3 regions of the Alteromonas sp. R7 genome follow, and region 1 is predicted to be linked to each of the others. Evidence: predicted binding sites of a transcription regulator. Region 1 holds the regulator's gene; each other region holds the start of a gene.
What was found. The regulator LexA, encoded in region 1, represses DNA repair genes until DNA is damaged. The targets are predictions, from matches to a motif close to TACTGTATNNNNATACAGTA.
Positions count from the first base shown of each region.

Region 2: the regulator LexA is predicted to act here: its motif matches at 5,725-5,744, upstream of AC0J2X_RS13660 (recombinase RecA).
Region 3: the regulator LexA is predicted to act here: its motif matches at 3,253-3,272, upstream of recN (DNA repair protein RecN).

Region 1 is NZ_JBVTQX010000006.1:198,726-209,419, forward strand. Features, by position in the region: gene cyoE (heme o synthase) at 1-580, opposite strand, end outside; gene AC0J2X_RS11780 (COX15/CtaA family protein) at 573-1,790, opposite strand; gene AC0J2X_RS11785 (hypothetical protein) at 1,796-2,335, opposite strand; gene AC0J2X_RS11790 (SURF1 family protein) at 2,328-3,032, opposite strand; gene AC0J2X_RS11795 (DUF2909 domain-containing protein) at 3,078-3,287, shown strand; gene AC0J2X_RS11800 (cytochrome c oxidase subunit 3) at 3,303-4,196, opposite strand; gene AC0J2X_RS11805 (cytochrome c oxidase assembly protein) at 4,220-4,807, opposite strand; gene ctaD (cytochrome c oxidase subunit I) at 4,955-6,583, opposite strand; gene coxB (cytochrome c oxidase subunit II) at 6,593-7,756, opposite strand; gene lexA (transcriptional repressor LexA) at 8,339-8,965, opposite strand; gene AC0J2X_RS11825 (COG1470 family protein) at 9,078-10,694, opposite strand, start outside.
Region 2 is NZ_JBVTQX010000007.1:297,862-308,555, reverse strand. Features, by position in the region: gene AC0J2X_RS13675 (hypothetical protein) at 1-215, opposite strand, end outside; gene AC0J2X_RS13670 (error-prone DNA polymerase) at 346-3,435, opposite strand; gene AC0J2X_RS13665 (Y-family DNA polymerase) at 3,472-4,959, opposite strand; gene AC0J2X_RS13660 (recombinase RecA) at 4,959-5,711, opposite strand; gene AC0J2X_RS13655 (hypothetical protein) at 5,959-6,468, opposite strand; gene AC0J2X_RS13650 (DUF885 domain-containing protein) at 6,471-8,222, opposite strand; gene AC0J2X_RS13645 (DUF1820 family protein) at 8,261-8,596, opposite strand; gene AC0J2X_RS13640 (M28 family metallopeptidase) at 8,786-10,423, shown strand; gene slmA (nucleoid occlusion factor SlmA) at 10,668-10,694, opposite strand, start outside.
Region 3 is NZ_JBVTQX010000014.1:27,396-38,089, reverse strand. Features, by position in the region: gene AC0J2X_RS18425 (fatty acid cis/trans isomerase) at 1-1,176, shown strand, start outside; gene nadK (NAD(+) kinase) at 1,267-2,142, shown strand; gene dps (DNA starvation/stationary phase protection protein Dps) at 2,402-2,911, shown strand; gene recN (DNA repair protein RecN) at 3,314-4,999, shown strand; gene AC0J2X_RS18405 (outer membrane protein assembly factor BamE) at 5,124-5,480, shown strand; gene tmpT (thiopurine S-methyltransferase) at 5,587-6,240, shown strand; gene AC0J2X_RS18395 (DUF445 domain-containing protein) at 6,374-7,660, opposite strand; gene AC0J2X_RS18390 (arsenate reductase family protein) at 7,673-8,167, opposite strand; gene AC0J2X_RS18385 (DUF4097 family beta strand repeat-containing protein) at 8,642-9,313, shown strand; gene AC0J2X_RS18380 (sugar O-acetyltransferase) at 9,354-9,917, shown strand; gene dkgB (2,5-didehydrogluconate reductase DkgB) at 10,141-10,694, opposite strand, start outside.

The sequences.
Region 1 (10,694 bases):
AATGCGGCGGCGTCCAGGTAAAGATAATCAGCACTAAAAGCAGGGCATGGGCATGTATTTCCCCTGTAACCGCGGTCCAACCTAGAAGCGGTGGAGCAGCCCCTGCTAAACCGCCAATCACGATGTTTTGCGGTGTCGCTCGCTTTAAATACATCGTGTAGATAAACGCGTAGCCTACTAAACTTGCTAAGGTTAACCACGCGGTTAGCATATTCACAAAAAGAGCCAACACTACAAATCCAACCACACCTAAAACGCCTGCAAACCACAGCGCGTTGTTTACGCTAACCTTGCCTTTTGCGACGGGGCGATTAAAAGTACGCGCCATCACACTATCTATCTTATGGTCGACAACGTGATTAATAACGGCAGCAGACGCAGACAACATACCAATACCCAATAAGCCACAGATAAGTACGGTTGCGTTTACCCACGAAGGCGTAGCTAAACACATTCCTACTAACGCGGTTAACAGCAACAACATGACGACATTAGGCTTCGTCATTTCATAGTAATCTCGCCACGTGACTACATTGTGCTGACGTGAAGTACGCGCATGTAAAGAGACCGATTTAGCCATGGAAACCTCCTGGTGCTTTAGGGAGAATATGAGAAGACGTTGACGCGTTTAAAGGGTCGTGCAAAGGCGCTTCTTGGATGCTAAATGCACCTGCACCCTGCAGTGGTTTCGAACCTGAGAATGAGCCTGTATTTCGTTTTTCTGTACCGAAGACGTTATCGTTTTCTAGTACCAAAAATACGGTAAAAATGAGGTTGAGTAGGGAGAGAAGTAACACGGCTGCGACCGCGTTATGCATTACAGCGACAGCCAGTGGCAGCATAAAGATAATGTTGCTAAGTCCTAATGCCACTTGCGTGCACAATGCTACCAACATAAACGCACCCACATATTTTTGTTTACTTGTGGTGTAGCGGCTTACCAACACACTTATACTTAGTGCTAGCAAGTATAAAAACGTGATGACCGCGCCGAACCTATGCACTATGTGCATGGTAACTCGTTCGCCGTAATCGTGAGCACCAAACTCATAGTTGTCTGCATCAGGCACACTGAATGCACCTGCCAAATCAATTCTTTCCTGCCAACCGCTTTCACAGACCGGCATTTCCGTACAGGCCAACGCAGCATAATTGGCAGAAGTCCATCCACCAAGAGCAATCTGGGTAACAAGCACGCCAAGCCCAATGAAGGCGAAAAGTTTAAGGTTTCGCTGAAAGACTTTGGCTTGAGGTAAGTCGGTAATATCCTGATCATGCATAGCTGACGCTATGGGCGCTTGTTTAATTTTCGATGCATCGCCTGCGGTGTTGCGCAAGCGGAGGTAGAGAATAAACAGGCATGAGAGCACAGAGAAGCCCCCCAGCAAATGCCCCATAACTACGACGGGAAGCAGATTGAGCGTCACGGTCCACATACCAAGTGCTGCCTGGAAGATAATAAGCCCTAGCAGTAACAGAGGTAATTTAACGGGCGTGCCTTTGTCGCGCTGCCGAATAGCAATAATGGCAATAGCCAGTACACACAGCCCCAGCGTTCCTGCAAAATAGCGGTGAATCATTTCATTCCACGCCTTAAATGCCTCAACTGGACGTTCAGGAAAAGCGGCGTTAGCTTGTGCCACTTTTTCCTCACTCAAAGGCACGGTTAGGTTACCGTAGCATCCAGGCCAGTCGGGACATCCTAGCCCAGCGTCGGTCAAACGCGTATACGCACCGAGAATAATAACGACCGCTGCCAGAAAAATACTGAATAGGGTTAATTTTTTCATGGCCATTATCCTATACGCGATAATTTTAGGAGCTTTCTCATATCTGCCAGCATGTTGCGGCTTTCCATCACGGCGTCTTTTCTATCGTCTTTAATGTCGTAAAAGAGCATGGCGTTATTTTGCGTATCAACAATATAAACACTGCTAGAGGCAAGCGCCGTTGGTGTAGTAACGGGTAAGGTTTCGACAAAAGGGTAGTCTTCTAGCGCGGCTATCGCAGTTTGGTCGCTTGAAGCGGTAGTAACGACCACTGCTTGAGCACGGTCCGATTCTTTACCTAGCGCAAGCCACACTTGGTTAATGCTAAAAAGTGCGTTCTCGCACACTGCGTCACATTTACTTGGCATCACATACAACAAACGCCATTTAGGTTCCGCGTTTTCTAAAAGCGCACTCATGTCGATGGTCGGCGCGAGCAACTGACCTTTATTTGTCGCGCCTTTAGTAAACCAATCGTTATCAAGTGCGAGCTTTGCCAAAACAACAGGTAAAACAAACACGGCTACCATAATAATTAATGTTTTTTTCGAAGCAGCATTACTCATAACTACGTCCTTTCTTACTAATTGCAAAGCCGCCAATGGCTGCAGCGGCAATAGCTAAACCAAACCATTGAACTGCATAGCCAAGGTGCTTTTCAGGAGACATTACGACGGCCTGATGTTCACGAATAAACGCGGGGTCAGGCGTGGTAAGGTGAAGAATAAAGGGTAAAAGTTTGCGCTCTAAGGCGTTGCTTAGTGCAGGGAATTCTATGTGTTGTACCAGCGCGGGGCTTTGCGACAAAGCCATGTTGGTTTCTTTCACTAAGGGGTTGTTACCCGGCACGCTAAGCACGCCGATTAATTCGCGCGTTTGGCTTGTAAAACTTATATCCGGTAGCGTGCGCGTTAAGTCTGGCGCAGGCACCCAGCCAAAGTTAACCAAGAGCCACCCGACATTGGTATTTACCGGTACGATGACATCGAACCCCACCCGCTGATTGTGAATCTGATTATCTAATAGCAACACATGGTTAGCGTCTATTGCGCCGCTGAACGATACGGTAATATCCCGAGGATCATCATGAGACAACGCCTCTTCTAAACTCAAGGTTCCATTACTTTGCTTTTGCGCTATGCTAGCTAAGCGTTGTTGCTTTTGGACCATGCGATCAAGTTGCCAGTACCCTAAACCGCACATAATCGCCACACTAAAGCCCGTGAGTAACCAAGGAATAACGTGGCGAGTGCGAGAAAACATGATTATTTCGCACCATGCAAAATTAGAATAAAAACAGAGGTGAATATGTTGATAAAAATAGTCCTTGTTGCGTTAGTGCTGTACATGATTGTGAACTTGTTCATGGCGATGCGAATCATGATGAAAAACGACACATCAAAAGGGCCTATGAGTAAGTACATTGGTCGACGCGTGCTCACTTCTGCCGTCATTGTTATTATTATTCTTATCGCTATTGGTACCGGTTTAATTACCCCAAACCCAAGGCCTTACTGAGTTTGGGGATTCCTTTTAAAGTACGTAAACAAAGATGTAGAGCATGACCCACACTACATCTACAAAGTGCCAGTACCAGCTCCCCGCCTGAAACGCGAAGTGGTTTTCAGGCGTGAAATGGCCTTTCAAGACCCTAAAAAACAGTACAATTAGAATGATGGTGCCAAGGGTCACATGCATGCCGTGAAACCCTGTGAGCATAAAGAAGGTGTTGCCGTAAATGCCTGACTGAAGCGTAAGCCCCAAGTCGCGATACGCATGTATGTACTCTTCTACCTGTAGGAACAAGAACCCACATCCAAGTAAGATAGTGATACCCAGCATTAGGGTTAGCTGTTTGCGTTTGTTTTGCTCTAGTCCCACATGAGCGAAGTGCAGTGTAATAGATGAGATAAGCAAGATAACCGTGTTGATTGTGGGCAACCCCGCAGCACTCATTTCCTGTGTGGTAGTGCCGCCTGGCGTTGACACCAGCGGCCACATGGCCTCAAAGGTCGGCCATAAGACCTCATTGGTCATAGCGTTGTTCGATGCGCCGCCCAGCCACGGAACGGAAATAAATCTCGCGTAGTAGAGGGCGCCGAAAAACGCAGCGAAAAACATTACCTCTGAAAAGATAAACCAGCTCATACCTTGTCGATATGAACGCCCCAGCTGATCGCTGTAAAGCCCTGCCATAGATTCGTCTATTTGATTTTTAAACCAACCTACAAGCATAACGAGCAATACTGCTATCCCCGCTAAAAGGATATGACCGCCATAGCCTGTTTCACCTTTGGTTGCTTGCACCACATAATTGCCCGCACCTACGGCGATAAGAAATAGAGCAACGGCCCCTACGATGGGCCATGGACTTTGTGCGGGTACATAATATTTTTGGTATTCGTGATTCTGTACTTCGGGTTGCATTTTCTTCTCCTTACCCCTTCGGCCTATTCGCCATTTGATGGTGTTGAAGCCATAAAGGGATTCGGTGTTGTCGTTAGGTCACTGGCTCGCGCTGTGACGTCATAGAGTGTGTACTGCAAGGTAAAAAACGTAATTTCTTCAGGTAGCTGAGGGTCTACATAAAACTGCATGGGCATATAGGCTTCACTACCCGCATCTAATGGCTGCTGATTGAAGCAGAAGCATTCAGTCTTGTTCAGGTACAGTGCTGCCGTTCCGGGGGATACAGAGGGAATGGCCTGAGCTACGATATTGCTTGATGCAGGGTTTCTCACATAAAACGACACCGTATTAAGTTCGCCAGGGTGCACTTTCACGCGCTTGGTTTCAGCACGAAACTCCCACGGCATACCGGTATTTGTGCGAGTAATAAACTCGACGGTCACTTCTCGCGACTCATCAATCTCAACCGATTGATAAACCGCAGCCGTGCCTTCGGTTTTTCCGTTAATTCCCGTAACGTCGCAAAATACGTCGTACAAGGGAACAAGGGCAAAGCCGAAGCCAAACATGCCAATGACAATAGCAACAAGTTTAATAACCATCTTGTTGTTCGCGCTTTGCTGTGACATCACGTGACCTCCGGGTAAATCCATAGATGAAGGTTGGTAAACGCTTGCTTAGTCGTTTATCTCCCTCACCACCTGCAATGTGTGAATGTCATTCCCATCGGCTTTTGCCGGTTGAAAGGAATGACCTATTCACAACTCCACCTACCGTTACTTAACGACAGGTGGCGTTTCAAACGTGTGATAAGGAGCGGGTGATGGAATTTCCCATTCCAATCCTTCTGCGCCGTCCCAAACTTGCGCTGATACCGGCTCACCTTGCTTTTTGCATGCCTTGATAAGCAGGGCAAGAAAGATGAGCTGAGATAAACCGAATGCAAAACCACCCAGGCTTATCCATTTATTAAAATCAGCGAACTGCAATGCATAGTCAGGAATACGGCGTGGCATACCAGCCAAACCCACAAAGTGCATAGGGAAGAACAACACATTGACCGATACCAATGAGCACCAGAAATGCCATTTAGCTAAGGTTGTGTCATACATTTTTCCCGTCCATTTAGGCAACCAGTAATACACCGCAGCCATGATGGAAAAGACCGCGCCAGTTACCAGTACATAGTGGAAATGGGCTACAACGAAGTAAGTGTCGTGATATTGGAAGTCCACGGGCGTGATCGCCAACATTAGCCCTGACAACCCACCAATGGTGAACAGCACAATAAAGGCAATAGCGAACATCATTGGCATTTCGAAGCTCAGTGAGCCGCGCCACATGGTCGCTACCCAGTTAAACACTTTCACGCCAGTAGGCACCGAGATAAGCATGGTGGCAAACATGAAAAACATTTCCATGTACACCGGCATGCCCGTGGTGAACATATGGTGAGCCCATACAACAAAAGAGAGCAGCGCAATCGACGCCGTGGCGTACACCATAGACGCGTATCCAAACAGCTGCTTTCGAGAGAAGGTAGGAACAATTTGCGAGATAATGCCGAAAGCGGGCAAGATCATAATGTACACTTCAGGGTGCCCGAAGAACCAGAAAATATGCTGGAACATAACCGGGTCGCCGCCACCAGCAGCATCAAAAAAGCTCGTGCCAAAGAACTTATCAGTTAACACCATGGTAACCGCACCGGCGAGCACTGGCATTACCGCAATCAGCAAGAATGCCGTGATAAGCCACGTCCATACAAACAGCGGCATTTTCATCCAGGTCATGCCTGGCGCACGCATGTTAAAGATGGTCACAATCACGTTAATCGCACCCATAATGGATGAAATACCCATGATGTGAACAGAGAACACAAACAACGCTGTCGAATCGCCACTGTAAGTCGTTGAAAGGGGCGCGTAGAAAGTCCATCCAAAAGCAGGGCCGCCGCCTTCCATAAAGAGCGAGCTCAATAGAATGAGAAAGGCGCCTGGTAAAATCCAGAAGCTCCAGTTATTCATGCGCGGTAACGCCATGTCAGGGGCGCCGATCATCATGGGAATAAGCCAGTTTGCGAGCCCAGTAAAGGCTGGCATTACTGCACCAAATACCATGATAAGCCCGTGTACCGTAGTCATTTGGTTAAAGAAGTTTGGCTCTACAATTTGTAGACCGGGTTGGAATAGTTCAGCGCGGATCACCATGGCCATCGCACCACCAACTAAAAACATAATAAAGGCAAACCACAGGTAAAGTGTACCTATGTCTTTATGGTTAGTGGTAAACAACCAACGCGTTATCCCTTTAGGAATATGATCGTGGTGTTCATGGTCATCATGTAGGTGACCGTCATGAGGCGCAGAGGTATCTGGCGAAATAACTTCAGTTGCTTTGCTCATTGTCTGCTCCTAGTTTCCGTTTGCCACTGCGTTGACATCTTTGGCTTGAACCATATCGCCAGTTTTATTGCCCCAGGCATTTCGCTCGTAAGTGACTACGGCGGCAATTTCCTTAAGACTTAGCATTTTTCCAAACGCTTGCATGGCTGTTCCTGACTTTCCATGCAGCACGATGTCAATGTGACCTTGCTGATCTTCTAGTGCCATCTTGCTGCCTTTTAATGCCGGGAAAACGCCAGGTAAACCTTCACCATTTGGCATATGGCAAGCAGCGCACGTTGCGTTGTATACTCGCTCGCCCTCTTTCATCAGTTCATCCATAGACATATTCATAGAAAGTAGACGCTGTTCTTCTTCTTTTGCTTTACGAACAATCTCTTCTTGTTCGCCCATCCACTTTTCAAACTCGGCGGGTTCTTTAGCAATTACCACAACCGGCATATAGCCATGGTCTTTACCACAAAGCTCTGCGCACTGTCCGCGATAAATACCCGGCTCATTCACCTTGGCCCAAGACTCGTTAATAAAGCCGGGGTTGGCATCTTTTTTCACGGCAAAGTCAGGAACCCACCAAGAGTGGATAACGTCGTCAGAAGTAATAAGAAAGCGTACTTTTTTCCCAGTAGGAATAACCAGAGGGCGGTCAACTTCAAGCAGGTAGTTATCTGTTTTCTGAAATTTGTTTTCTATTTGCTCGCGCTGAGTGGCGAGTAAAGAATAAAACTCGACATCGCTATCCATGTACTTGTAATGCCATTTCCATTGAGAGCCTGTTACTAACACCGTCATGTCAGGCTCAGACGTGTCTTCCATAGCAATTAGAGTATTCGCTGCGGGTACCGCCATGAAAATAAGAATAAGGAAAGGAATAACGGTCCAAGCAATTTCGACCTTCACGTTTTCGTGAAAATTCGCTGGCTTGGCGCCACGGGATTTTCTATGTAGATACATTGAGGCGAACATCACGCCAAAAACTACAACCGCGATACCTACACAAATGAAGAACATCAACATATGGAGGTCGTATACCTGCCCACTGATGTCGGTAGCACCGCGTCTCAAATTAAGCGAAGAGGCTTCTTCGCTTGCTTCTTGTGCAAAAAGCAAAGGGGAAAAAAGCAAAATTGGTATACTAGAACACCATTTTGCGAAAACGGTCGTTAGTTGTTTCACTCAGCACCTCCGTAATGGCGTGGTCAAAGACGCTGATTAATTTGCGCGATGCCCTACCAAATGGTTTGCGAACGATTGACCCATAACCTCAACTTGTAAAACAAATTTAGAGTCATTGTTATTATTTTGTTAATCTCTGTATAAGAATTGCGCAATAATGTCGTGCCGTCTAGTCTTTTCTATTAAAAATTTAACGAAGTGGTTAATTTTTAATCATTTACTAAAATGGTCGCGGGGATTTCAAGTGCAAAAAAGAGAAAGCGATTGCTGTGGGATGCCCTTGGAATCAAACAGGCATTTTGAACACGGGGTTAAAGTAAATGCTCGACTAACTAGTTAAGAAATCAATAAGTAATCGATGACTCAATGTCGATTTCAAACAAAATTCACAATAAAAAATGGAAAATACTTGAAGCATTCATAGAAAGAATAACGTGAGTAATGATAAAAATAGGCGCGAAGAAAACTAACAGGTTTGCTGGGCAGGATAAAACCTAAGTTGGCAGATTGAAGAAAAAAACAGGAACAAAAGACATAAAAAAAGCGGCTAACGCGCCGCTTTTATACAAACAAGCTAAAATACTACATCCAGTCAGCGTTTCTGATCACACCCACCGCAATACCTTCTATCGCAAAATGTTCAGTCGCCAAATCAACTTTTATTGGTGCAAACTCATCATTTTCAGCATGAAGCAATACTTCACGCCCGCGTTTCTCTAGACGCTTTACGGTGACGTCTTCATCTACACGCGCCACAACCACCTGACCGTTGTGTACATCAGTAGTGCGATGAACAGCGAGAAGATCACCGTCTAAAATACCAATGTCTTTCATGCTCATACCGTTAACGCGTAGCAAAAAGTCGGCATGGGGTTGAAACAGTGCAGGATCGACTTTGTAGTGCGATTCAACATGCTCTTGCGCCAAGATCGGCTCACCAGCTGCAACACGCCCAATTAACGGTAGGCCTTCTTCTTCTTGTGCGTCGTTATCAAGAGGGATATTGAGCTTAATGCCACGAGACGTACCAGGCAAAATTTCAATCACGCCTTTACGCGCCAATGCTTTCAAATGTTCCTCTGCTGCATTAGCAGAACGAAAGCCAAGCTGACGGGCTATTTCCGCACGAGTAGGCGGCATTCCCGTTTCTAACATGGTTGTTTTAATAAGTTCTAAAACTTCGGTTTGTCGAGCTGTGAGTGGGCGCATAAAAGACCTGTCTGTTCATACAGTTCCTGTAAGTATATACACCTAAAACTAAATAACAAGCACTTGCCGCGTCTTTTGCGATCTGCAATAGCCTACGACAAGTGCTTTCCTCTTATTTTACGAGAAGAGCCATGTTCGGGTTACTAATTTGTAACTCCAGCTCCCCATCACTATTTTGACGTGTGCGCATGCCTTCAACATTATCGAGCCCAAGTCCAGGGCTTTGCCACACCACATTGCCTTTATTATCAACCTCAACCACGCGATATGCGATGCTGTCATAATAATTGTACGAATAGTCATTCTCGTTAGGCTGGTAGATAGCGAGAATCGACTGATTAGACGACGTCGTTGGAACAGCCGCTATATACTGAGGGTAGAATGACGGTGCTATAGCGTCTTTGAGTTCTAATGCACCGCTCGCCACGTCATAAACATTGATGGTGTTGTAGTTTCTATTTAAACACGCAAATTCAAGTTCGCTATCACTATCAAAATTTACCGTGAGCAATTGGTCACAATTGGTTTCCAATTCATTCAATCCAACAAATTCACCATCCTGCATTTTATAGAGCTTGAGCGAACTATAGCCCCCAACAGCAAAATAATGCACACCGTCTTTTTCAGAGGCAGCAAGCGCATTAATTGAAAAATCGTTAATGATTGAGTCGATAAGCACCTGATTCTCGATATCAAACGCTTTAAGTCGATTGTTCTCAATAATAACTGCATCGGCGTAACTGTCGTTATTTACGTCAATGGCTTCAATAAACGAAATTTCACTATTCTGATTATTGTTCAGTGTCCACTGAATAGCGTTATCTGTAAGTCTCACGACATTAAACGACGAACTATAATCCAGTGCCCCTATTAGTAACTCACCCACACCGTCATTGTTGTAGTCTGTAACGACCGGTTTGCTATAGTTATAGACATCTTCGCCAACCTCAGCACTTATCGCAAAGTTATCCTCTTTATCTACCGATAAAATCTGAATAGATGATTCGTAACTACTTGTATCGCTAACAAAGACGGCTCTTTCATCATTATCGCCATAAGGTGCCCAACCCGCGGCATGATATCTACTCGCGCGCGGCGCACCTTTTATATCTGACAAGGCATATTCACCGTTGGCATCTTGTTGCGCTACTAAAATTTGATTCTCACCAGTCCAAATAATGTCGTCCACATTGTCATTGTCTAAATCGTCAATGAGAAGTGACATGCCACTGTAAGTGTTGTGGTTAAGAGCCCACTGCTCAGAGATTTGTCCCGCTTCTAATGCAAAACCTCTAACTTGTCCCCACTGACACTCGGAGACAACCACTATTCCTTCTGTAGCTGGGCTTTCTTTACTATAGGCGATATCACAAATGTCACCATGTTCCGCCGTTGCCAAACTGCTTTTCGATACTGCTGAGTAGATTGAGATATCATTCCAACTATCGGCACCGATGATTTCATCTACACCATCGTTATTCATATCACCCAGCACAACAAATGCGTCGCTGAACCCGCTACCGTATAGCCATTGGTTGGCACCGCTTTCGATATCAAATACATAACCATTGTTCGTTACCATTTCTATCGATGCGTCATCATCTACGTTACCAAAAGCAAGGTTATTGACGCCGTCAATATCGTACTGTTGCAACTGCTCACCTGTGCGAACATCTACAATGGCAATAGAAGTCGCATTGTAATATTCGCTCCCATATAAATAAGCAAC
Region 2 (10,694 bases), on a different contig from region 1:
ATAGGCAAGCTTAAATACACAAACTCGTGTCCCGAAGCTTCAGAAAAAGCTTCTAAAATTGACCAAGCAACCCCTTTATCTGTTGATGATGCAAAATCGTAATGGGGGAAATAAGCTAAGTTTTGTGCGCCAATCACATATTTATCTGCATAAATATTAAGGCTAAACAAACAGCCAATGAAAAGCCCAATACATCGCATCATTCTAAACTCCAAAATGACTACAGCAATTTACAATATACAAATAAATTATCTTTGAAGCATTTCCTTGAGAGGAAGTTTTTTAATACAAAAATAAATCGCATAGCTATACACCATAATTTATCGTTTTGCGGGTGTAAAATACTCAGTGAAAATCTCTTGAACTTAATGACAGCTTTTCGAGCCACGGCGTCCGATCAATAAGCTTACCTGCGATGATATGAATAACTCCCTCTTTGGAGCGTTCAATAATACCATTTACCTGTAGCAGTTTAGCTTTTAAGAATGTTTGTTGCTGAGCACGAGCGGTGGCTTGCCATACCACAACGTTCATATTGCCTATATCATCTTCCAAAGTCAGAAAGGTAACGCCTGCGGCAGTGCCTGGTGCTTGACGACCTGTTACTGCGCCAAGCACTTTTACAACCGATTTATTTGTCTTGTCTTTAAGTGAATTAGACCAGCTTATGTCTTTAAGTTTACGCTGCTTCTTGAGTAACGAAATAGGGTGGTTATTTACCGATAAGCCGGTTGAGGCATAGTCTTCAAGTAAGTTTTCTGCCTCGGTTGGAGAAGCACCCAGAGGTGTGACATTTTTATCTGCATAAAAATCGTCAGTATCAAACAGTGGTAAACGCGTTTGGGTATCCATAATTCGCCAGCGGGTTTCGTATCGGTTGCCTGAAATAGTGCGAAGGGCATCGGCGCTAGCCAGTGCCTCTAGTTCATTACTTTTAAGTGATAGCTGCTGTAATTGTTCAACATTGGTATAGCCCTTATCTGAGCGGTTTTCCACGATAAGCTGAGACGATGCTTCACTTAAGCCTTTAATGAGCTTAAGGCCAAGCTGAATGTATTTTTCTTGGCCTTGTACCACCAGAGAATGCTCAACGTCAGACTGGTTAACACAGGGCGCTTCTACCCGTATGTGATGACGCTTAGCGTCTTGAACTAATTGGGACGGGGAATAAAACCCCATGGGCCAACTATTTAACAGCGCTACGTAAAACTCAACGGGAAAGTAAAACTTCAACCAGCAAGATACATAAGCTAATACGGCAAAAGACGCTGAGTGAGATTCAGGAAAGCCGTAACCTGCAAAGCCTTTTATTTGTTCAAATAAGTTGTGGGCGAACGTACTGTCATAGCCTTTGTCCGTCATACCTTTAATAAGCTTGTCTCTGAATTCAAAAATTCTGCCGTCCTTTTTCCAGCTCGCCATAGCCCGCCGCAGCTGGTCCGCTTCTCCGCCACTAAAGCCTGCTGCAACCATAGCAAGCTGAATCACTTGCTCTTGAAAGATAGGCACGCCCATGGTGCGAGACAGAACTTTCTCCACATCTTTAGATGGGTAGCTAATGGTTTCGTTGCCGTGTCGGCGTATCAAATAAGGGTGGACCATATCACCCTGAATCGGACCTGGCCGTACAATGGCTATTTGTACGACCAAATCGTAATAGCGACGAGGTTTTAGCCTTGGCAGCATAGACATCTGAGCCCGTGATTCTATTTGAAAAACGCCTACCGTATCGGCCCGACAAATCATATCGAAAACCTGTTTGTCATCTCCGAGCTTAGTAATGAACGGAATACTGGTTTCAACAGGGTATTGTTTATTGATAAGAGAGAATGCACGACGTATAGCGCTCAACATCCCAAGCGCCAGTACATCCACTTTTAAAAGGCCTAAGGTTTCAATGTCGTCCTTATCCCACTGAATAATAGTACGCTCTTCCATCGCGGCGTTCTCAACAGGAACAAGATCGTAGAGCGGCCCTGCGCTAATAACAAAACCGCCTACATGTTGCGACAAATGTCGGGGCGTGCCCAGTAAAGCTTCGGTAAGGGTAATTAACTGCTGCACCCTAGGCTCTTTAGGGTTTAGCCCAAGCCCCGCCAGCTGAGATTTCCACGGAATAACGCTGTCTCGGCGATTAATCTGCTTTACCACAAAATCAAGCTGTGATTCGCTAAAGCCCAGCGCCTTGCCCACATCTTTAAAAGCCGACTTAAAGCGATAGCAAATAACCGTAGCCGCGATAGCGGTTCTTTCCCGGCCGTACTTTTGATAAATGTATTGGATGACCTCTTCACGGCGTTGATGCTCAAAATCCACATCAATATCTGGCGGTTCGTTACGCTCTTTGGAAATAAAGCGCTCGAACAGCACACTTATTTGCCTTGGGTCTACTGCGGTTATTTCCAAGCAATAGCACACTACCGAGTTGGCCGCAGAGCCGCGCCCTTGATACAAAATACGTTGTCGCTTGGCAAACTGAACAATGTCGTAAATGGTTAAAAAGAAATACTCATACTCTTGCTCGTCAATAAGCGTAAGTTCTTTTTCTATGGTTTGGCGAATATCAGGGGTTATACCTTCAGGAAAGCGCACTTTTATACCGGCCTCTACACGTTCCCGCAAATACGAAGTGGGCGTATACCCTTCAGGTACAAGCTCCGCAGGATAGTGGTAGCGCAGCTCTTCTAAAGAAAATGTGAAAGCGTGAGCAAGGGCATTGGTATTGGCAATCCATTTCTCAGGGTAAAGCTTCTTAATTTTTTGTACGGTTCGCAGACTACGCTCTGCATTACTCAACGCATCCCGACCTATTTTGTCTACACTGGTATGCACGTTAATAGCATGCAATACATGTTGAAGCGGCAGTCTGTCAGCGTGATGCATGAGTACACCTGTACAGGCAATAACAGGAAAAGGATAGGCAGACTGCAGATGATTGTAATGCGCAAACCTGTGGTGATCCCTTCCGTCTAATAGGCGCTGAGCGCCAATATAGGCATCAATACTAGGGTGTTTTTGCAGCCATTCAGCCCAATGCTTGTCTTTAGCTTCTTTGCCGCTTGGTAGCCAAATGAATTTGCAATGGCGAATGGTACGCAAGTCCCACTCAGCTAGTTGGTATTCACCTTTATCAGAGCGACGCCTCGCGTTAGTAATAATTCGGCATAGTTCGCTATAGGCCGCTTTGTTCGGGCACAACAGCACAAAAGATAAAGTGTCATCAAATACAAAGTAACTACCCACAATAAGCGTAATCGGTAGGCCCTGATGCTTAATTTCGTCGAAAGCCCGTACCACTCCCGCTACTGAGCATTCATCGGTAATGGCAAGTGCGTCGTAACCAAGGAAAGAAGCCGTGGTAACAAGCTCTGCGGGGGAAGAGGCACCGCAAAGAAAACTATAATTGCTTTGGCAAAAGAGCTCACTGTATTTCATGATATTGCCTTTACCTTTTTCTTTAACCGCATACCGCTAGCAAAAAAGGCCCTGCACCCACCAGCGGCTCTCTTCATCTTTAAACACTAAAAGCCTTACGCATTGCTCAGTTTGGGCGATGAAATAATCGCGCTTTGTTGGGCTGTCATGCCACCACTCGCTGTGTAATCGCACGGGGCCAAAGCAAATTTGGGTAGCCTGAATAAGCGGTTTAGGTACATCAAAGGTGAAGGTGGGCGTAATGTCACTGCTATAAGCGTAATTACCGGCACAGTTACCGGTGCTCGACTCTGTCACTGTCATATATTCAAACTGATGGCTGTCGGCAGCGCGAGGTTGAAACGTACTGTTATCGCCTAGCTTCGCGTTTAAGCGCCCAATTAATTGCTTTTGTGCAATATCGTTAAACCTGTCGCTAAAAAAGTCGCCATTCTGCGTATCCATTTCTTCAAATTGCTGACAGGTAAGCGCAATGGCTGTGGCTGGCTCAGGCAACACCAGATTCTCAGTTTTAAGACTAAACAAGGGCAGCCAACTTTGTACTGAGGACTGAGGCAGTGCCGAACGTATATTAATATCCATTACAGGTGCTTCTCTGAAATGAATATGTACACTGATGCTGGATGTATATAAGTTTCTTGCCCGTAAATAGTGAGACAAATGCTCAAACTGTTGGGTGACAAAAGGGGTTAGATGCTGCGTGTTTTCAATATCAAAAGGCAATAAGATAAAGTTATCGAAGTGCTCCAAAGGCCTAAATAACGTAACGCGTGGAAAGGTTTCTCCCCTTAACGCAGTAAGATACATAATAGTGTTATTATCAAAGCGCCGACCCAGTTCTTGTACCGGCATGGCCAGTAGCTGTTGTACGCAGGAAACGCCCACCCTTGCCAACGAGTCAATGACTTTAGGGGATAGAGCCGTAATAGAAAGCGGGCACGTACTTAGCGCTTTTTTTATGTCATCGGGTGTATGTAAGTGGGTATTAAATTTATGAAGCGCTAATACTTTTGCGGCCTCAATTGTCCATGCGCTAGCAAAATGATAACGAATATCTGCTTCTGCCAGAGCTTGGGTTAAAGTTTTCCACAGTGGCTTATGACCGCCATAGTAATGAGTTAGGTTATCTAGCCTTACTGCCAGACCGCTGAAACTATTTGAGTGAATGTGGTTGTCTAATACGATATCAGAAGCCAGTGGATAAAGCCGATGGGCTAACTGCGTCAGCATATGCTTTTCGGCTTCTTCACTGAAAGGCAGAATATGCACGTAAGGGCATAACGCCGCTGCTTGGGCTAGCCCATGCCCAATTTCAATGCCTTCTTTTTTCGCAATATCATTACACTGCGTAATTTTGTTTGTTTTACTGCAGTACACTGCAACGGGAGTATTCGACGCTAACGCTGAATACTGGTTGTTAGTTTCGTGCTTCGGCAATTGGCTATGTGCACGCTTACTTCTAGCCGCTTTGATATGGCTGTCTAAAGTTAGTTGATAGCAGTAAATATAAGCCCACAGCATCATTAGCTCACAGAGTGTAATGCCTGATCGGAAAGCGTGTTGTGTGCCATGGCCCATTTAATGGCGTGATTGTCGGGGGTCCACCGATGGGAAATAACAATGTTATCTTTGGGCCACCCATGACGCTGCTTGCGTATGTTCACCGCCAAAGCGTGGGGTTTACCCTTTAGCGCGATATCCAAAGTAATGGGTAATGCACTGTCGCTTTCATTCGTCAGGTTGGCTTGTGAATCGCTCCCCATGTTAGCCTTTGGGTAACCTAACTGTGAGGCCTGCTGTTGCGGTGGAGTATACAGCAAGCACAGCGCATCATTATGCGTTGCCGCTACCTGCAGGCGTCGCGCTTCTTTTTGATTTACAGCATTACTCCACAGCACTACGCAATGGCAAGCCGTACTTTTTAAACATTGCTCTGCTGCCCACAAAGACTCTTGTTCAGAACTTGGTTTTACTACCAGAACTTGTTGCGCTTTAAGCCCCAAGTTTTCTAACCACGGCGACTGTAGTAGCCCGGGAGGGTTAATAAATACCACCAGCTTATGCGTACGGTGTTGGCATATAACCTGTTTAAAGAGTGAAAGTTCACCCATGCCGGTTAACGAAGAGATACGGACAAGACCTGTAGATGTAACGCCACCGTTAAGTGCTTTATCCAGACGCGGAAAACCCAGTGAAAACTTGGTTTCACTTTGTCTCTGATCTCTGGCCCGCCAAATATGCGGGTGGTTATTAAGCACGGATAACGATTTATTCATGGCACTCAAAATAAACTGTATTTTTATACAGTATTATAGTGCAGCAATAACCCTTTTCAAGACAAAAGGTTTTTGACTTGTTGTTTTAAACGCTAACTTACTGATTAGTTTGGAAAGGTAAAAAGATTAAACTTTTAAAAGAGTGGGAACATGGCTAGGGTCGCAGGCCTTACTACATAGCAAAGCAGACGACCCTGCCATACAGTTAGCGCTGTATAAGCGCTGACGAGAGACATAGAGTAAAATGTTACTCTTCAGATGGTTCTTTTTGAGCCTTTGTAGTCGTGCCGCTTACTGTTGCTGTAACGGTTTGGCAAAAAGCAATGAAGCCGTCGGCCGTATTTTTTGACCACACCATACGTACGTTGCTAGGGAGTGCTTTCACCACCTCACGAATTTCCTCAAGCGTCACTTCTTCATTAAGCAGCACCTTATTCAGTGACTCCTCAAATGACATCCCTTTCTCACAACAGGCCATGACGATAGTCGAAAAGTTGCGCATAAGCGGGTGCAGCGCATTGTATTGAGTTTGGTCGATAAGGCGGCTTTTATAGGCACTTTCAATACGCGCAGTAAGATTTTTCTCTAACGCATCTGTAACAAGAACAAGGTTGCGATAAGCATACGTAACCTTGTTGTTGGTCTGTTTATTCGAGTGACGCAATAGCGCCAGCTCTTTCTGTAAATTCTGCGCTCGCAGCACAAAGTAAATTAAAAACAGGATAAGTAATCCAATAACACCAAATGCAACGATCATGTTTATTGTGCCTTTTGTTCTTCTATAAACGTATTGATGTTTTGCTCCAAGATAAACAGTGGAACTGAGCCGTTTTCTAACACGGCGCGGTGGAATTTACGCACATCAAAACGCTCGCCTAATGCTTTCTCTGCTTTCTTGCGAAGGCCTTTAATTTTGATTTCACCAATCTTGTAAGACAAGGCTTGCGCTGGCCAAGAGATATAGCGGTCTATTTCAGTATTTACGTTGTGTTCTGAAAGCGCGGTGTTTTCCATCATATAATCAACCGCTTGTTGACGGCTCCAGCCCATCGTGTGCATACCGGTATCCACAACCAAGCGACACGCACGCCACATTTCGTAGCTTAAGCGACCGAAGTTGTCGTACGGCGTTTCGTAAATACCTGCTTCAATACCTAAAAACTCAGAGTACAGACCCCAGCCTTCACCAAACGCTGAAATATAGGTGTTACGACGTACCATAGGTAAGTCTTCAAGCTCTGCTGCCAACGATATTTGAAGATGGTGGCCAGGCACTGCTTCGTGCAAGGTCAGTGCAGGCAATGCATACAAAGGGCGCTTATCGAGGGCATACGTGTTTACCCAGTAATATCCTGGCTGATCATCGCGGCTAGGATGAATGTAACGGCCCGTTGTATATTTGGGCGCGATAGCGTCTGGTACAGGCGCTACACCGTAGGGTGTTCTTGACAGATACTCAAAGAGCGAAGGAAGTTTTGCGTCCATTTTCTTTGCAATAAACGACGCCTCTTTCAGCAAATCTTCAGCGCTGGTGGCATAGAATTGCGGGTCTTCGCGTAAAAACGTAATGAATTCGTTAATGTCGCCATCAAAGCCAAGCTCATCCACAATTTGCTGCATTTGCGCGCGAATGCGTTTTACTTCAGACAACCCTAAATCATGGATTTCCTGAGGCGTCATATCCGTGGTGGTGTAATGCTTGGCTCTATTGGCGTAATACGCCACGCCATCAGGCCAGTTATTCGCGGCAATATCTTCACGGGCATTAGGAATGTATTCATCTACCATGAAGTCGTAGAACATTTGATACGCAGGCAATACGCTGCTGGTTATGGCAGCCTTGCCTTGCTCCGTTAGCGCTGATTTTTGCTCGTCAGTAAAGTACTCTGGAAAACGGGTAAATGGAGAATAAAAGCCACTGTCCTCGGCATTTTCAACAATGTATGACGCCACCGAGTTCTCAAACCCTTTCAGCACGACTTTAGGCTGCGTGTAGCCTTCTTTTAGCGCCTGTTTCATATACGCAATTTGTTGGTCAAAATAAGGCTTAAGCGCATTTAGGCGGCTAATGTAGGCCTGATAATCTTCTACGCGCTTAAAGGTGGATAAATTAGGAAGCGAGGCCATTGCACCGTGAAAGCCATATTCTGAATTGATAGGCACTAAATGCGCGCGATACGTATATTCGTCCACATAGTTAGCTAAACGATATTGTTGCATCAGCAAGGCAATATAAGCATCAGTAGAGATGTCTTCTTTTTTATACTGACTTAAGGTCTTTTGAAAAGTACGCCATTGTTCATTTTGTGCTTTCAGGGCTTTGGGAGAGTTGTCTGGTAATACGTGAGCGAGTGAAGTATCGCCTTCGCGAGAAGCTAGAAGCGGGGAAACCGAAAGCTCGTATTGCCAAATGTCATCAAGTAGTTGATACAAGCTTTCATCGTTAAGGTCCTTTGCAGATGAGCTAACGCTGCAAATAAATAATAATGCTGCTAAAACATAGCGATACATAAGGGTCTCCGGCAACCTTCACCGGAATGACCCGGCGGTTACTCTTTCGTTGGTGTATATATTGGACTAGGGAAAGCAGTTACTTTATCAGATTTATTTTCTAATTTAGTAATTTTGGCTGAACCTTTTTTATTTACGGCGTCAATGCGCAAAATGTTGTGCATCGGTACATAAGTTTTTGTTACTTCAGAAAATTCGGTTTTCAACCTTTCATGACTAGGGTCTACAACAACACTTGTGTGAGTATCCCACACAAAGTCACCTATCTCGATAAAGCCAAACAAAGCGCCCTGCATAAGGCTTTTCACGTATAACTCATAGCGCTCACCGTTGCTGATGAACTGAACGCGGTAAAGAATGTCGTCTTTTGACATAGATGCTGCTCTTCACTAAAAAAATATAAAAACACCCGGAAGCTGAGCCGGCATGCGACTGGCAATTTTACCTTGCTCATAAAATGCGAGCAACGGTAGGAAACACATGGTAAACGTAAGCAGTTTAATGGTATTCCGCCTATTAACTGCGTTACCATGATGCACACTTAGTTATATGGTGAAATTAGAATGATAAAAAAACTCCTTATAGGTAGTGCAATGACAGCAATGACCTTTGCTGCTACTGCCCATAACCACGCATCGACAGACAATGCTTTTAACCCTGATACACAGCGAATCAAATCGCACCTGTTTTTCCTAGCAGATGATTTGCTTGAAGGTCGTGACACGGGCTCTCGTGGCCATGAAATTGCGGCGCTATATATTGCGACCGAATTTGCTAAATATGGTTTGAAGCCAGCGGGTACAGACGGCTACATGCAAAACGTAGCGTTTCGCAAAGCGAATCTGGTTCAAGAGTCTCCCAAGTTTACTTTCACGCAAAACGGCGAAACCGTCGATTTTGACTACCCGAAAGAATATCTAGCTAGCCCGAGCTTGCTTAGCACCGAGGCTAATGTAAAAGGTGAAATGGTCTTTGTGGGCTACGGCATTGTGGCTGACGAGCTATCTCACAACGATTACGAAGACTTAGATGTAAAAGGTAAGGTTGTTGTAGCGCTTGCTGGTAAGCCAAGTGACTTTCCATCAGAAGAGGGCGCTCACTTTGCGTCTGGCTATCAAAAGCAAAAGTATGCGGTAGACAATGGCGCTATTGGCATGATCACTATCACAACGCCTAAAAATGAAAAGGTACGCCCTTATCAAAGCCGTTTGAACTACATCCATACGCCGCGTATGGCATGGTTAGACGACAGTGGTCAGCCTGCAAACAGCTTTTCTCAGCTTAAAGGTGGCGCTTACATGAGTGAAGGCGCTGCGCGTAAGTTATTTGAAGGCGCAGAAAAGAGCCTTGATGACGTTTATGCACAGCTTGAAGCCGACAAAGTACCGCAAGGCTTTGCGTTAAATGGCGTGGTTGATATCAGTAAGACGAGCGTACACGACACCATTACTAGCCCAAATGTTGTGGGTGTACTTGAAGGTTCTGACCCAGAGCTTAAAAACGAGTACGTGGTTTTCTCTGCTCACTCTGACCATATCGGTTTTGCCAAGACCGTGAAGAAAGACAACATTAACAATGGCGCCATGGACAATGCGTCTGGTACGTCAGTGATGTTAGAAACTGCACGCTTGTTTAGCGAAATGGAAGAAAAGCCAAAGCGCTCAATTCTGTTCGTGTCGGTAACGGGTGAAGAGAAGGGCCTGCTAGGTGCAGACTATTTTGCTCGTAATCCAACTGTACCGGTTACTTCAATGGTGGCGAACGTAAATCTAGATATGCCAATTTTGACTTACGAGTTTGCAGACGTTATTGCGTTTGGCGCGAACCACAGTGATTTGCAAGAGTCAGTGGAAAAAGCGGCGGCGAATGCCAACATTGAACTAAGCCCTGATCCATGGCCTGAGCAAGCGTTATTCACTCGCTCAGATCACTATGCGTTTGTAAAGCAAGGTGTGCCTTCAGTGTTTATGGTGCCGGGTCTGAAGTCTAAAGATCCTAACGTAGATGGCAGCAAGGTGTTTGGTCAGTTCTTATCTACGCACTACCACAAACCTAGCGACGACATTAACCAGCCATTCAACTGGAATGCGGCAGAGACTTTCACCAAGGTTAACGCGCAAATTGGTTGGACACTAGCAAACCAAAAAAACAAGCCTAAGTGGAACGATGGCGATTTCTTTGGAAACACGTTTAGCAAGTAAGTCCATATTTATTAAACATTAAAAAGCAGCATTTTTATGCTGCTTTTTTTGTGCCTGTAGTTTATGGATAGTGACTGAAGTAATGAATTATGTGCATGTTTGAACGCTGAGGGCTGTGCTCGGCAGCTATTTGATTTCATTGCACTTTCCATATTAATTTTGAAAAGTATCAATGCAATATAGAATGGGAAACAGGCAATAAAAAAGGCGCTTGAAAGCGCCTTAGTCGTAACTTAATTGGGTTCTAAACAAACATTTGCTTGAAAGCAGC
Region 3 (10,694 bases), on a different contig from region 1:
AACGTCATTAACGATCGATTCTGGGTGTTCTTTGTCGACCCAGACATTGCAGCATCTGAAAAAGTAAATGCTTTTTACGCTTCTCAAAAAGAAAACCTTCACCTTCCCGCTGAAAAGGATAGCTCAGCCCTTGCGGTAAACTGGGTTAAATACGCAAAGCGCCAAGGCGAATATATGCGTGCAAGAACCACCTTTTTGAACAATGAATTCAAAAATGAAGAGCATTTGAGTGTGTCGAGTATATGGGATGGCGACGGCGATAATACTAATGCTAGCTTAACCGTATTTCGTCACTTCGATAATGCCACAGTTGTTAAAGGGATGGTTGGCCAGCCAACTAAAACTGCATGGGTGATTGACTATGCCTTATTAGAGCGAATTCACTATTTACTCGTGGCGGGCTTCGACGTTTACGGCAACTATGGTCACCAACTAATGACCCGTTTGTATATGGATTTCTTGCGCATGGAAGGTGAATCGAACTTCCTTAATCTACTTCCTCCAACTACCCGCCATGACCTTCTTGACGATTGGTATCAAAACGCGAGCCCTGAACTTACCGATTATTTGGAAGGCGATATCAACAGTTTCGAACAACCTTCTGGCATAGCGTTCGAAACAGATAATCCTCAACAAGAACTTTATCAATTGTTATCGCAATACTTGGCTAAGGTTCAACCGAACGCCTCAACCTACAATAAACGTTTGCTATCAGCTGAACAGCTCGAAGCATTAGAGCGCTTAGATTCACTTCCTGCTCAACAAGCGACGTTGATGCCTGAAACTACCATGATTGTGATTCAAGACGACAAAAACCCAGACAACATTGATGTATTCACTGCCCTTAGAAATAGCGCGCATTACAATGTAAATAGCCTATTTGAAGAAGAGGAAAACCGGGAGCCTTCTAAAGATTCAATCACGCTAGTTCATGGTTTGTTAGGCAGTTACCCTGACGCATTCTGGTATATCAATGCCTCAGAGATAACGTCTTCGATTGAGAAGCTTAAATCCATTAAAAGCGAAGCCGATTACAAAGCCCTGCTCGACGATGTTGGCATGCGCCGAACCAACCCTAACTTTTGGGCGTTTAGTGATAAATTAATGCAATGGTCTAGCGAGCGCTATCCTATTGAAGGCGGTCTTCTCGACTATAATCGGCTAGAAGATCGCTAAACCTTGCGCTGTGTGCCGTTTAACGCTTTTCTTTTGCAAAAAACCTGTGCTAATGTCCAACCATTGGAAATGAAAGGACATTAGCATTCCATGCCCTATCAAACCGTTGCTTTAATTGGAAAACCTCAGCACGCTGCAACCCACGACAGCCTGAACATTCTTGCCGAATATTTATTGGCAAAAGGCTGTAAATTATTGGTTGAGGAAAGTATTGCTGAAGAACTTGAAACCGAAAACTTCAAAAGCTGTAACCTTGTCACTATTGGCAAAGAGGCTGACCTTGCCGTTGTGGTAGGTGGTGACGGCAGCATGCTTGGTGCAGCACGTGTGCTCGCTCGCTTTGACATTCACGTTGTCGGTGTAAACCGCGGAAATCTCGGCTTTTTAACTGATATCCACCCCGATGATATTGTTCAACAACTTGACCTTATCTTTAACGGTGAATGCGTAGTAGAAGAGCGCTTCTTACTTGAAGTAGAAGTTTATCGACACGAAAAGCTTAAAAGTAACAACTCTGCTGTAAACGAAGTGGTACTTCACCACGGAAAAGTTGCCCATATGATGGAATTTGAAATTTACATCGATGAGCAATTTGTATTCAGTCAGCGCAGCGACGGATTAATAGTAGCCACACCTACAGGTTCAACGGCTTACTCTTTATCAGCGGGCGGCCCTATTATTATGCCCAAACTAGATGCACTTACGTTGGTACCCATGTTTCCTCACACACTTAGCAGCCGTCCAATCGTTGTTGATGCTGACAGTCAGGTATCGATGAAAGTATCAAAGGTTAATAGTGACTCGCTACAAGTGAGTTGCGATAGCCATATTGTCCTGCCGGTGCTACCTGGCGATGAAATTCGAATAAACAAAAGCGTAGACAAACTCCATCTTGTTCACCCTAAGGGCTACAGCTACTTCAATGTACTTCGTAAAAAGTTAGGTTGGGGTAGTAAGCTTTACTAACCTCCCTGCTCCATTTAGTTGATTCCATGTGCATTTATTACATAAGCCTGTAGCATTTTCTTGATTGCTACAGGCTTGAAAAATAAAGATTTTTTAATCTTCTCTAATTTCCTTAACGAAAACCAAGACTTATAGAAATATAAGTTTTCGGCATACCTGTTGCACCTATTACAACAAGTCGTCAGCACAAGGTCTTTGTTATTTGGCCTAAATGATGTTTCGCATCCCGCTGACTTATTTGCATTCAATAGGAGATATCATGAGTAACACCAATATCAAATTTACAGCCCCTGGAATGGATAACGATGCAGCTGCCAAAACAATCAAGGTATTGGATCAGCGATTGGTTGCACTATTAGATTTACAGTTAACGTTGAAGCACATTCATTGGAATGTAGTAGGACCAAATTTTATCGGTGTGCATGAAATGTTGGACCCGCAGGTAGATGCGGTACGCGAAATGACCGACACAATTGCAGAGCGAATTGCCACGTTAGGTGGCGTACCTAAAGGTACACCGAAAGCCATTGTTGAAGGTCGCAGCTGGAACGATTATGAGTTGGGTAAAGGTTTAGTACTTGACCACCTTAAGGCGCTGGATGCCGTATATGACGGTGTAAATGGTGACCATAGAAAAGCGTTAGAGCTTTTAGGTGAAATTGACCCAGTATCGGAAGATATGATCACCGGCCAACTTGCAGATTTAGAACAGTTCCAGTGGTTTGTGCGCGCGCACATTGAGTCTGGCAGCGGTGAACTTCAGCAATAATGTATAATTGCTGGTAAACCACATAGTCATTCGGACTACCTGCTATTTAATTGAAATTGAATTTTAAGGAGAGCTTACGCTCTCCTTTTTGCTATCAGGTTCTCTACTGCGTTGTGGAATTGTTTACCGCTTGCTTTTGAGTTATTCAGCTACTTAGCATTGAGCTAATTTACTACTGTATAACCACTGTAACGAACGCATCTAGCGCAGCCTATTATTAATGGGTTACTCATAACCACTCCTTTTTAAACGCTCTATAAACTATTGATTTATTTAAACTTTTAACAATCCACTTTAATTTTTAAGTAAAATATTTACGACTTAACTTTACACGGAAAAAATACTGTATATATTATCAGTTACTGTATATATCATCATGTTCAACTTTTTTCGAGTGTGGTTATGTTAGCGCATCTTTCTATTTCAAATTTTGCTGTTGTAAAACAATTATCGGTTCAACTGGAAAACGGGTTGACTGCTATAACCGGCGAAACCGGTGCTGGTAAATCCATCGCCATTGATGCTTTAAGTTTGTGCTTAGGCGAGCGCGCCGACGCAAATGCGGTGCGAAAAGGCAGCGCAAAAGCGGAGATCATTGCTCACTTTTCTCTAAACGGCAATGTATTAGCTAAAGCCTTCCTCGATGAACATGAGCTCACCTCAGATGAAGATGAGAATAGCTGCTTTATTCGCAGAGTTATTTCAAAGGAAGGCCGTTCAAAAGCTTTTATCAACGGTATTCCCGCCTCACTTCAGCAGTTAAAAGGCTTAGGCCAGTTTTTGTTGGCCATTCACGGTCAAAATACTCACCTACAGTTGCTGAAAGAAGACCATCAAAGGGAATTAGTCGATGGTTACGCTAAGCACAACGACATATTAGTGCAGGTTAGAGAAACCTACTCTCTTTGGCGTGATAAGCAGCGCACGTTAAAGGCGCTTCAAGAACAAGCCCAGCAGCGCGAAGACAGAATTCAGCTGTTAACTTATCAGGTTCAAGAACTTGATGAATTCGCCATTGAAGAGGGTGAATTTGAAGAGTTAGAAATAGAGCACAAACGCCTGAGTAACGGGCAAAGCCTTTTAGAGCAAGCACAGACTAGCGTATACAATTTATATGAAAGCGATGAAGGCAACGCACTGTCAGTTATACAAAGCAGTATTGAACGTTTAGGCGAATTAGAGGCGCACGACGCTAGTTTAACGCCAATCATTGCAATGCTTAATGATGCAGCAATTCAAGTAGAAGAAGCGGCAGGAGAGCTACGTAGCTACTGCGATCACTTAGAGATCGATCCACTTCGCTTACAGCAAGTTGAGGCGCGCTATGCGAAGGCGATGGAACTTGCCCGTAAACATACTGTGATGCCAGAGGGACTTTATCAGCATCACCAAGAGCTAGCCTCCGAATTCAATGCTTTATCGGAACAGGAAACACTGTTAGGTACGCTTGAAGGCGAAGTAGAAGAAGCACGAGCAACGTATTTAACCGCGACCAAAGCGCTTTCTGAGAGCAGACAACGTGCTGCTGGTAAGCTAAGCGAAGATATTGAAGTGCAAATTCGCCAAATGAATATGCCCCACGCAAAAGTGGATATTCAGATTCAATACGACGAACTTAAGAAGCCGGTGAGCACAGGTCTAGATACCGTAGAATTTAAAGTGTCTACCAACCCTGGTCAAGATGCAGACAAATTAGAAAAAGTCGTATCAGGTGGTGAACTTTCTCGTATAGGACTGGCTATTCAGGTTATCGCGAGCGGCCATCACGCTACCCCTACTATGATTTTCGATGAAGTCGATACGGGCATTAGCGGCCCAACAGCATCAATCGTTGGCGGGCTTTTACGTAAATTAGGTAAACAATCGCAAGTAATGTGTGTTACCCATCTACCTCAAGTAGCGGCACAGGCACATAATCAATTGTTTGTTACCAAGCTTACCGACGGGGAAAGTACTGAAACCCAGATGTTGGCGTTGACGAAGCAAGACAGGATCGATGAGCTTGCAAGACTATTAGCCGGTGATAAAGTAACCAAATCGGCGCTAGCGAATGCAAAAGAACTGCTTAAAAGCGCAGCATCGAACTAAAATGCAGTTGATTGGTCATAGTTGTCAATGTAGCATGCCTTCGCGCTTGCAATAAAACAGTCTCGAAATTCGCTTTAGCGAAGTTCATTGACACTAACAAAGGCAATACTGGACAAATTAACGCATGAAGTTGCAACACCTATTAGTAATTCTTGGTATCACACTAACATCAACCGCTTGCTCGAACTGGATTTATCGAATCGACGTTCCTCAAGGGAACTTCCTTGATCAAAGAGATGTGGAAAAGCTGCGCGTTGGAATGACAAAAGAACAAGTTATTTATGTACTAGGTAACCCTGTTGTTCAAGACTCATTCGACGATGACACTTGGTACTACGTTTACGATATGAAGCGCGGTATGAAAAAGCGTGGTGAAGATTTTCAAAAGCAAATGGTGATTAACTTTGTAGACAACAAAGTGACAACGGTTGAAGGTGACTTCGAGTTATCTGAAGACTTCAATACACCGCTTGATAACTAATTTTGTTTAAAAGGTAGCGTTTCTCGCTACCTTTTTTTGTTTCTAATACCCTTCATAAAAACGTCTGTTTTTTTAGAGATATATCGCTTACTTACTTGAGGTTTATATGGAACATAGTTTTTGGCACAGTAAATGGCAAAAGAACGAGATTGGATTTCACGAACCTGAAGGGAATGCACTTCTGGTAAAGTATGCGTCTTTTCTGTTTGGCGACGATAGTCCTAGCACATCTTTAAAGCGCATTTTTGTACCACTATGTGGAAAGACCCGAGATATTGGTTGGTTACTCTCCAAGGGTTGTGAAGTGGTTGGTGCTGAGCTAAGCGAAGTGGCTATTATACAGCTGTTTGAAGAGCTAGGTGTAGAGCCTACTGTTACCACTACTTCCAACGGTAAAATTTACGCTAAAGACGGTTTAACCATTTACGTAGGTGATATCTTTAAACTTACATCAAGCGACTTAGGTGACGTTACGGGCATTTATGATAGAGCCGCTTTAGTCGCGCTGCCTAGCCCGCTTCGCGAGCAATATGCTGCGCATTTAATGGCCATTACTCAATGCGCCCCCCAGCTAATCATTTCTTTCGAGTATGACCAGAATGAAATGGCCGGCCCTCCCTTTAGCGTAAACGAAAAAACCGTCGACGCTCTTTATTCAGCGGACTACAACATTCAAAGGTTAGAGCGCTCGGTGCTTGAAGGCGGTTTGAAAGGCAAAGTAGACGCTGATAATTTGGTATTTGCACTAACGGCGAAGTAGACTTTTTTAAGACTTGTTGCCAATAGAAAGCGTTGAAATGGTTGCTTTATAGTTTGCGTTTTAGCGCTGATTAACAGCGACACTAAAGCTATTCATACCCACACCAGCTAATGCGACTTGCTTAAATAAATGACTAGAGGCCAAGCAGTGCCTCTATGCCAAACAATATTGCACCTATCAACCCGCCTACGATCGTGCCGTTTATGCGAACTTTTTGAAGATCGCGGCCAATATTCAACTCTACCTGCTCAGCCATTTCACGTTCATCCCAACTATTGATGGTGTCGCGAATGTGACGGGTTAGAAATTCAGCCAACTCAGGCGCCATATATTTAGCCGCTTCTCCAATGTGCTTATTGAACGCTTTTGCTAGCTCACTGTCTTGCGTTAACGTGGTACCCAAATCGTTTAAAAGGCTCGACACCTTTGTTTCTGCTTTACCATTTTGCTGTTCAAGAGACGTTAAAAGCCATTGATGAAACTTGGCCCATGATTGCTGAACATACGCGTTTAACGCTGGGTCATTAATAATTTTTTCCCGATAGCTGTTTACCTTTTTCTCCATTAACGGGCTGTGCTGTAGTTCGTAGAGGAATTCGTGTACTTGCTCATCAAATGCATGGCGAATGGGGTGATGCTCATCTTCGTATACATCTTCCAAAATACTTGAAACCGCTTTAACAGCAATGAGTGCCCCCTGCTCGCTTAGCCAACTAGACGGCAATAGCTTTTCGATACGACTGTATTCAGTTTTTAGCCAGACTACTAACGTATCTGCTATGTAGATTTGGGTTTCTGGCTCTGCAAGCAGTGAGGCCAATTTCCCTAACACCCTATCAAGCACTACCTGATGCTGGCGCTCTTTCGTAACGGCGCTTAACGAGGTTGCCATCAATTGCCTAAGATCAAGTTGGTTAATGCCCTTCTGTGCGGTTTTAGCGATAAACGCTTTCACAGGTTTGTCATCGAGCACACGCAGAACGCCTGCAAAAGCATCGCATAGAAAGCGACTTAAACGGGTAGCGTTTCTATCCTGTGACAACCACCTTCCCGCGCCCTTAGCAGGGTCGCTGTCCCGAATTAGCTTCTCTATTGCTTCAGGATGAAAGAACTTTTCCTTAACGAACAATGACAGGTTATTAGCAATAACAGACTTGTTACTAGCCACGATATTGGTGTGCGGAATGGGGTACTTCGCTGGAATTGGCTTAAATAATGCTGTCACTGCAAACCAGTCAGCTAGACCACCGATGAGCGCCGCCTCACTGGCCATCTTAATAAGCCCCAACCACCATGCTCCTTGCAAGTTTGGATAAAACTTGGGTAGTAAAACCGTTAAAACAAATACACTTGCGGCAAAAATCAAACAGGCCAATGCAAGCCTTTTAGCCTTATTTAATTGCGTGTACTTGTCCTGCATAAACTACTCCGTTTAAATTACTCGTTTACCATCTTGGTCTATAAGTGGTGTGCCGTCTTCTTTAGCAAAAGGGCCTTGCGGCCATACAGGCAAAATATCCAGTACAGCTTCACTTGGCCGGCATAATTTCACTGTTTCTTTTGCGTTATTCGAATAGGAATTACCTTCAACTCTCCCAAGAGGTAAAGAAACTGCTTTTTCGTGTTCACCTTCGGGAATGCAAACAATAGGCCTATTCACTAAAACGGGATGTTCCAGCATCAATTCAAAGATGATTTCGTTACTCACTGTTTCATCAAGTAACCCTAATTCAGCAGCAGGAGACTTTGTTGTGCGAAGCGCTTGTCGAGGGTTAAGGTTAGCTGCATTCAACAAATAAGTTAGTTGTTCACGTTCCCACCCAACACGTAAATACTCAATAACCTGCACCTCATACCCAGCGGCCTTGATCACCGCCAGTACATTCCTAGACGTGCCGCACTCTGGGTTGTGATAAATCTTTATCATGCCACCTAACCTCACTAAAAAGTAAAAACCACATATACCAACATACTATTGAAATTCGAGGACAGACACTCGCAAAGGCTAAAACCTTGCCTGTACTCGTCGGACACACACTCAAAAAAGCAGCTTGTAACCAAAAAGATGTATTCACATTGAGTGTCTGTCCATTTCTTTAAATAATTTCTTCAAGCGAGTGTCTGTCCCCTTCTGAAATCCCTTCTGAGCTTAGAGCCATGTGGTACAAAATGGTCAAATTCGCCATCCGATAGCAGATGAAACTATAAAATTAGCCATTACACTATTAAGGCAGCCTCCCTCCTTTGGCATATTAAACTAACCTTTTGATTTAAAATACTTTTTAAGAGTGGCATGATACGTGAAATGTATTTTATAAATACACAATAAAATTTGTGTTTGATATTAATACCGTTAAAGCGTGTTATTAAGTATTTATAAAATAATCAAGGATATAAGAATATGAAAAAGTCTATTATTGCTAGTGCAGCTATGTTGCTTTCAGCCTCTTTGCTTACTGGCTGCGTTATCCATGTTGGAAACGCTAGTGCATTAGAAGGCAGCGATTTCAGTTCTATTCTAGGCAATATTGACATAGCTGAAGGGAAGCACGCTGGCGATATTTCTTCTGTTAATGGCAATGTGGAAATTAGCGATCATGGTGGCGCGGATGAAGTCAGCATCGTTAACGGAAATCTTGAAATGGGTAGCCATGTGTCTGTCCGAAATATCGATATTGTAAATGGCGATGTAAGTGCAGCTTCACACCTCAATGTGCTTAAGGGTGTAGAGACCGTGAATGGAAATGTTACGCTTCCTACGCAAAGTACAATTGGCGGTAGCGTTGAAACAGTGAATGGAGACATAACAGCCGTTGATACAACCATTGAAAAACACATCAAAACACTCAACGGCGATATTACTTTGTCTGGCTCTTCTCACGTTTTAGGCGATATCGTATATAAGGAAAGTGAAAGCTCTTGGGGTAAGAAATCAGACAACAAACCTACCCTATCGATTAGTGCATCGGTTACTGTGGACGGCAACATTGTTTTGCACCGTCCTGTTAACTTAGATATTGAAAGCGACGAACTTAAGCAAAAAGTCATTGTAAGCTACAGTGGTGCGCAGTAACGTATCAGCTTAATCATTTAAGCTAACATTCTGGAAATGCATGACTGAACAAGAAAAGATGCTTGCTGGCGATTTATACTTTCCGTCAGACAAAACATTATCGGCATTGCGCAAGCAATGTCGTATGCAATTAGACGAGCTCAACACAACTTGTCAAAGTGACCACAAAAAGCGTACAAGACTACTAAAAGCGCTGTTTGGTAGTACTGGAAAAAGGCTTTACATTGAGTCTTCATTTAAATGTGATTACGGCGAAAATATTCACGTAGGCGAAAATTTTTTCGCTAACTTCAATTGTGTGATTTTAGATGCAGCGAAGGTCACAATAGGTGATAACTGCATGATTGCGCCTCAAGTCGGTTTGTACACCGCTACGCACCCATTAGATCCGGTACAAAGGGCAACCGGCATCGAGTTTGCCAAGCCCATTACTATTGGCGATAATTGCTGGATTGGTGGTATGGCGGTCATAAACCCTGGCGTAACGTTGGGAGACAATGTGGTTGTGGCCTCTGGCGCGGTGGTAACTAAGTCTTTTGGGGACAATGTGGTCATTGGTGGTAACCCTGCCAAAGTCATCAAAGAAATAGAGCAAGCCGAATAGAGCATATGATGTTTTCGGTATCACATGCCTTAAAAAACACCTTTACACGAGTCCATACCAAGTCACATCTATCGATTTAATCTGAACCGGTAATTCAAAGACTCTTCAAGGGCCGCCATTAGTACCTCAAAGGCGGCCCCTGATTTTAGCCCAGTATACAGAGCTAGGTAAAATTAAACGCTATCCCGTTAGTAGTCTAAAGACAAACGCGCTCTATAAATCGTTAATCCCAGTCTGGAGCAAAATCTGGGTTTACAATTCGGTCGCCGTTATCAAGATCATCAATAAGCGCGAGCTCTGAATCAGTTAAATGTACACCACCGTAAGCTAAATTCTCTGCCAAGTGTACTTTACTGGTTGATGAAGGGATTGCGTAAATGTGACGTTTCTCCATCCACGCCAGAACAACTTGCGCTGGCGTCGCATCGTGGTTTTGCGCTATTCGCAATAAAGTTTCGTCCTTCATTACTTTTCCTACCGCAAATGGCATATATGCAGTCGCTTTTATGCCTTTTTCCTTACACGCTTCAACAACTTTCTTATTTTGCATGAAAGGATGGATTTCAATTTGGTTGGTGTAAATCTCGCCTTTACCAAGAACCTTTTCGGCCTTATCTAACAAATCAATAGTGAAATTAGACACCCCAATATGACGAGTAAGCCCTTGCTCTTTCGCCTTCGCAAGATTGCCTAAGTAACTTTCGAGTGAAATATCAGTGCCAGGATATGGCCAATGAATAAGAAGCAAATCAACATATTCTAGCTTCAGTTTTTCTA